2 linked regions of the Leisingera sp. NJS204 genome follow. The protein of the gene in region 1 interacts with the protein of each later gene in a pairwise test. Links are inferred from orthologs where the notes say so. Each region holds a gene or a part of one and is shown on either strand. Other genes may lie near its edges. The genes, in order: eno and rpe.

What was found.
Region 2: the proteins of eno (region 1) and rpe interact in binary tests that used the Escherichia coli proteins (3 or more experiments, as listed by UniProt). The link is inferred for Leisingera sp. NJS204 from one-to-one orthologs.

What each region holds. Positions count from the first base shown.
Region 1 is NZ_CP035417.1:2,355,622-2,358,925, forward strand. The notes cover bases 84-3,068. They hold eno (phosphopyruvate hydratase), read right to left. Parts: upstream 2,223-3,068; coding sequence 945-2,222; downstream 84-944. Other genes in these bases: ETW24_RS11535 (MEKHLA domain-containing protein), read right to left, coding at 84-331; ETW24_RS11540 (DUF6998 domain-containing protein), read right to left, coding at 382-870; ETW24_RS11550 (DMT family transporter), read right to left, coding at 2,407-3,068. Outside these bases: more of ETW24_RS11535, read right to left, coding at 1-83; more of ETW24_RS11550, read right to left, coding at 3,069-3,300. UniProt on the Escherichia coli protein: Catalyzes the reversible conversion of 2-phosphoglycerate (2-PG) into phosphoenolpyruvate (PEP). It is essential for the degradation of carbohydrates via glycolysis.
Region 2 is NZ_CP035417.1:876,683-879,838, forward strand. The notes cover bases 3-2,839. They hold rpe (ribulose-phosphate 3-epimerase), read right to left. Parts: upstream 1,848-2,839; coding sequence 1,158-1,847; downstream 3-1,157. Other genes in these bases: ETW24_RS04440 (3-hydroxyacyl-CoA dehydrogenase NAD-binding domain-containing protein), read left to right, coding at 3-971; phnC (phosphonate ABC transporter ATP-binding protein), read left to right, coding at 2,063-2,839. In the rest of the region: more of ETW24_RS04440, read left to right, coding at 1-2; more of phnC, read left to right, coding at 2,840-2,881; phnD (phosphonate ABC transporter substrate-binding protein), read left to right, coding at 2,950-3,156. UniProt on the Escherichia coli protein: Catalyzes the reversible epimerization of D-ribulose 5-phosphate to D-xylulose 5-phosphate.

The sequences.
Region 1 (3,304 bases):
CTGTGTAATTGCTGATAAAGCCCTTTGCGCGCATCTCAGCGAACATCGCGTCCCGCTGGCCGCGGTGTGCAGGCTCCGCCGTCAGCCGCGACGGCATGGCTGTCAGCTTCTCCCAGCCCATCTCCCACAAGCGCTGCGCCGCCAGATTGCCATAGGTCAGCACCGGATCGGCGGCAGTGTTGTGCGACAGCACCGGGAAAGGCGCACGGTACAGCGCCTCGGCATCCGCCCCCTCCAGCAGCGGGCGGTCGGTGGCCTGGGCAAAGGACGTCAGCAGCAGGTCCGCGTGGGCGGTTTGATAGCTGTTTTTCGGAGAGGGTGTCTGCATCATTTATTTTTGACCTCTGCCGGTTCCGTCGTCGCTGCATGCGGGAAAGCCAATCACGCGGCTGTGTATCTGACCAATGGCAATTGAGCAGAAGCGGTGTTCTTTTCCTGCATCACCCGCAGCTGCCGCAAAGACACCGGGCGCTGGCTCGCAAAGTTGGTGTTCTCATTCAAATGGGTACGGACACACGCCTCCGGCCCGTTGTAAACGATTTCGGCCTTCAGCTTTTTATAGTCAAGCAACAGGACAATAAGAAAATCGGCACCAGTGTTATGCGGTCGAAAATGTGCCGCTCCTTTAGGGTCCCCAGTTGCCTTGATCTGAACAGTCCTTCCGTCGGCTATCGTCGCATCGATACCCGGACTATTGTTGGCCGTGATTTTGAGACCAAAGGCGCGGGAGGCGATTGCTTCTCCGATGTCGCCTACAAGCTTGCCATCCAGAGTAAACTTCAAACCTGAACCCGCGAATTCATCTTCCAGCTTTGCCCGTGCTTCGAATAGAGTTTTCACCGCTTCAGGCAGGTTCAAAAATACGCCCATCGAAAATGACTCCTCGAAAAAAGAAGGGCTGATTGACACCAGCCCTTCCGGATCATTCTTCGTAATGGAGGCGCTCAGCGCTTCAGGATCGAACGGCCTGCGTATTCGGCCACTTCGCCCAGCATTTCCTCAATCCGGATCAGCTGGTTGTACTTGGCGAGCCGGTCAGAGCGCGCCAGCGAGCCGGTCTTGATCTGGCCGCAGTTGGTGGCGACGGCGAGGTCGGCAATGGTCGCGTCCTCGGTCTCGCCCGAACGGTGCGACATCACGTTGGTGTAGCGCGCACGATGCGCCATATCGACCGCCTTCAGGGTCTCGGTCAGGGTGCCGATCTGGTTCACCTTCACCAGCATCGAGTTGGCGCAGCCGCGCTCGATGCCCTCGGCCAGGCGCGCCGGGTTGGTCACAAACAGGTCGTCGCCCACCAGCTGCACCTTGTCGCCGATCTCCTGGGTCAGGGCCTTCCAGCCGTCCCAGTCGTCTTCGCCCATGCCGTCTTCGATCGAAATGATCGGATAGTCGTTCACCAGCGCCGCCAGGTAGGCCACGTTTTCCTCGGACGACAGGGTTTTGCCTTCGCCGGACAGCACGTATTTACCGTCCTTGTAATACTCGGTCGCCGCGCAATCCAGCGCCAGATGGATTTCCTCACCCGGCTTATAACCCGCCTTCTCAATCGATTTCAGAACGAAGTCAAGCGCTTCGCGGGTCGAGGCAATGTTGGGGGCAAAGCCGCCCTCGTCGCCGATACCGGTCGAAAGACCCGCCGCCGACAGCTCTTTCTTCAGGGTGTGGAACACTTCTGACCCCATGCGCACCGCGTCGCGGATGTTCTCCGCGGCCACCGGCATGATCATGAATTCCTGAATGTCGATCGGGTTGTCGGCGTGCTCACCGCCGTTGATGATGTTCATCATCGGCACCGGCAGCACCCGCGCCGAAGTGCCGCCGATATAGCGGTACAGCGGCTGGGTGGTGAAATCGGCCGCAGCCTTGGCCACCGCCATCGACACGCCCAGGATCGCGTTGGCGCCCAGGCGGGCTTTGTTCTCGGTGCCGTCCAGCTCGATCATCGCCATATCCACGGCGACCTGCTCGCAGGCGTCAAAGCCGACCAGCTCCTCGGCGATCTCGCCGTTCACTGCGGCGACCGCTTCCAGCACGCCTTTTCCGAGGTAACGGGATTTGTCGCCGTCGCGCTTCTCTACTGCCTCATAGGCGCCGGTCGAGGCGCCCGAAGGCACGGCGGCGCGGCCCATTGTGCCGTCTTCCAGGATCACGTCGACCTCAACCGTCGGGTTGCCCCGGCTGTCGAGAATCTCACGGGCGTGAATGTCGATAATGGTGCTCATCTGTCCATCCTTGGTTTGGCCTGAAAGCGGCGCGTTCTGTTGCCAGCGTCATACCAGCCGCGGCGGAAATGTAAACCGGTCGCGTTATCGCTAACACACATGAAAGCGGCGGTTTAGGGCTAACATTGCTCTGTTTGCGCCAACAGGGTTGAACAATTGCACGCCGCGCTGCCGGCCTGAGACCTCAGGCCGCAGCAGCCGCCGCGCGCCGCGCCCGCCGGGCCAGCCGCTGCTCCCGGACAAAGGTATAAAGACCGGATGCGATAATCAGCGCCGACCCGGCCAGGGTCATCGTATCGGGACGTTCGCCGAAGACGATGACGCCTGCAAGGATCGAAAACAGCAGCCTTGTATAGCGGAACGGCGTCACCGCCGAAGCATCGCCAACCCGCGTCGCCGTCACGATGCCGTAATAGCCCAGCACCCCGAACAGCACACCGCCGGCCATCATCATCCACTCGCCGCCCGCCAGCGCCTGCGCATCGCCCGGTGTGAAGATCAGCAGCAAAACCCCCGCCGGGATGACCGCCATAAATGCCTGAAAACTCAACACCGTTGATGGCACACCGCTGTCCATTGTGCGGGTCATCAGATCGCGCGCCGCAACCCCCAGCACTGCAACAACAACCAGCAGCGCCGCTGGCTCAAACCCGTCCAGCCCGGGCCGGATGATCAGCAGAACGCCAGCAAAGCCCACGCAGATCGCCAGCCAGCGCCGCCAGCCCACGTCCTCCTTCAGAAACAACGCCGCCCCCATGGTGATCACCAAAGGCGTTGCCTGAAACACTGCGGCCACGGTCGAGATATCCACCAGCGCCAAAGCCGAGGCAAACCCCATCGCCGACACCGCTTCCATGGCGGCCCGCATCACCGGCTTTTTGCGCCAGGCCCGCGCCGCCATCAGCCGGTGCCCTTGCATCTTGGCCATGACCGCAAAGACAAGCCCGCTGCCCAGCCCCAGAAAAACCAGGATCTGCCCCACCGGCAAAGTGGCCGACAGACGCTTGATGAACATGTCTTCAAGCGTGAAAAAAGCCATTGAGGCAATGACCAGCAGAATACCATGCAGGTTGTTCATAAGC
Region 2 (3,156 bases), 1.5 Mb from region 1 along the record:
TCGAAGCGGTGTTTGAGGACATGGGTGTCAAGCGCGAGGTCTTTGGCAAGCTGGATGCCATTTGCAAACCGGGCGCGGTGCTGGCGACAAACACGTCTTATCTGGATGTGGATCAGATTGCCGCCTCGACCTCCCGGCCGCAGGATGTGATCGGGCTGCATTTCTTCTCGCCCGCGCATGTGATGAAGCTGCTGGAAGTTGTGGTGGCAAAGGAGACTGCGCCAGAGGTGCTGGCGACTGGTTTTGCCCTTGGCAAGAGGCTGAAGAAGGTCGCGGTGCGCTCGGGCATCTGCGACGGGTTCATCGGCAACCGAATCATGAACGCCTACCGCAAAGCGGCGGAATGTCTGGTGCTGGATGGTGCCTCGCCTTATCAGGTGGACGCGGTTGTGACCGGTTTCGGCTTTCCCATGGGGCCGTTTGCCATGGGCGATCTGGCCGGGCTGGACATCAACTGGGCAGCCCGCAAGCGCCGCGCCCCGACCCGCGATCCGCGTGAACGGGTGCCGCGATTCTACGAAATGCTCTGCGAGGGCGGCGATTTCGGCCAGAAGACCGGTAAAGGCTTCTATATCTACGAGGATGGCACGCGCGGCGGCGTTCCGAACCCGGAAGTGGCCGGGCTGATTGCCCGGGATCAGGAAGAGCAGGGTGTCACCCCGCGGGATTTCCCGGACGCGGAGGTTTTGCGGCGCTACATGTGCGCCATGGTCAACGAGGCCGCCAAGGTGGTGGGCGAGGGCATTGCCCGCCGTCCGCTGGATGTGGATATGGTGATGCTGTTCGGCTACGGCTTCCCGCGCTTCTGGGGCGGGCCGCTGAAATGGGCGGATCTGCAAGGGCTGGATGGGATCCTGGCCGACATTCGGGCCTATGCGGCAGAGGATAATTTCTTCTGGCAGCCCGCGCCGCTGCTGGAGCAGCTGGCGGCGGAGGGCAAGTCCTTTGACACACTGAACAAAGGCGGCTGAATAGGCAGGCGGGCGCCCTTCCGGCCCGTCGAGGGCCATCAGGGCGCGGCCCGGCTGTGCCGGGCTGGACGCGCAAACGCTGGCCGTATCACGAAAAAGCGCCGCGCGGTACGCGCGGCGCTTGGCCCAACAAGAGCGGCGCATCTTTGATGCGCCTGGCGATTGACGGGAGAATCTCAGTCCGATTCAGGTCCAGGTGCCTTCGGTGGCAGTACGGATCTTGCGGATGTTTTCGCCGTAAACCGTGGGATCGTTGACCGAACCGCCTTTGAATACGGCAGAGCCTGCCACCAGCACGTCGGCGCCGGCCTCAGTGACCAGCGGCGCGGTGACAGGGTCCACTCCGCCGTCGATTTCGATATGCACCGGGCGGTCGCCGATCATCGAACGCAGGCTGCGGATCTTGGCGGTCATGTCGATGAACTTCTGGCCGCCAAAGCCGGGGTTCACGGTCATAACACAGACCAGATCGGTCAGGTCCAGTAGATGCGCCACCGCTTCCGCCGGGGTGCCGGGGTTCAATGCGACGCCTGCCTTCATTCCGGCCCCGCGGATCGCCTGCAAGGTGCGGTGGATGTGCGGTCCGGCCTCGATATGGGCGGTCAGCACGTCGGCGCCGGCATCGGCATAGGCGTCGATATAGGGATCAACCGGCGCGATCATCAGATGCACGTCCATCACTGTCTTCACATGCGGGCGGAATGCCTTCACCGCTTGCGGACCAAAGGTGAGGTTCGGCACGAAATGCCCGTCCATCACATCCACATGCACCCAATCGGCACCCTGGGCTTCGATGGCCCGGATCTCCTGGCCGAAATTGGCGAAATCGGCAGAGAGGATCGAGGGCGCGATCTTGATCTTGCGGTCAAAGGACATCTGGCAGCTTCCTTTTGCAAAGGGAATTGAGGAGTCGAAGGCCGTATAGCCCGTCCCGGCCCCTGTGGACAGGGGCAGAATGCGCAGCAGGCCCGTAACTCTGTGCTGCACGCCCACGGGTTGCGCGGCCCGGCGTTACAAAACTTTCACGGCAGCGACACATGAGGTTTGAGCAAGCGCATTAGGCAGGTCCCGAACGAAGAGGGAGCGCCCCGGTGCTGCGCATAGACAAACTGACAAAACGGTTCGGCGGCAAGATTGCGGTGGATACCGCCACGCTGGACATCGACAAGCCCTGCATGATCGGCATTATCGGCCGCTCCGGTGCAGGCAAATCCACGCTTTTGCGGATGCTCAACCGGCTGGAAGACGCCAGTGACGGGCGCATTCTGTTTCAGGGTCGTGAAATCACAGGCCTGAACGGCAAGGACAAGCGGGCCTGGCAGTCGGACTGCGCGATGATCTTTCAGCAGTTCAACCTGGTGCCGCGGATGGATGTGGTTTCCAACGTGCTGCACGGCACGTTGAACCGGCGTAACGTGATGGCGACGCTGTTCAACCTCTACCCGATGGCGGATATTCACACGGCGATTGATATCCTGGACCGTCTCGGCATTGCCGAACACGCCGCCAAGCGCGCCGAGGCGCTGTCGGGCGGTCAGCAGCAGCGGGTGGCGATTGCCCGGGCGCTGATGCAGGATCCGAAGATCATTCTGGCGGATGAACCGATTGCCTCGCTCGACCCGATGAACGCCCAGACCGTGATGGAGGCGCTGCGCCGTATTCACGAGGAAGACGGCCGCACGGTGATTGCTAACCTGCACACGCTGGATACTGCGCGCCGCTACTGCGACCGGGTGGTCGGAATGCGTGACGGGCGCATCGTCTTTGACGGGCTGCCCGCGCAGCTGACCACCGGCGTTGCCCGCGAGATTTACGGCGCCGGGGATGAGTTTTCCGAGGCAGCAACCTCAACCGAGATTGAAACACTGGAAAAGACGGACGCAATGTGCGCCGCCATTCCTGCCGAATAACCCCTGATTTGTTTTCATCGACCCCGGGGGGCTGCTCCCCGGGGCGTGACCAACCGGAGAGACTTGAGATGAAGAAACTGATTGCTGCCGTTCTGGCAACCACCGCGCTGACTGCCCCCGTTGCGGCGGAGGAAATCAAAGAGTTCCGCATCGGCATCCTGGGCGGCGAGAACGCACAGGACCGTCTGAGCAAGCAGGAATGCCTGCGCGAGAAGACCGAGGAACTGTTGGGGGTCGAAACAAAACTGTTTGCACCTGCCGATTATAATGGTGTG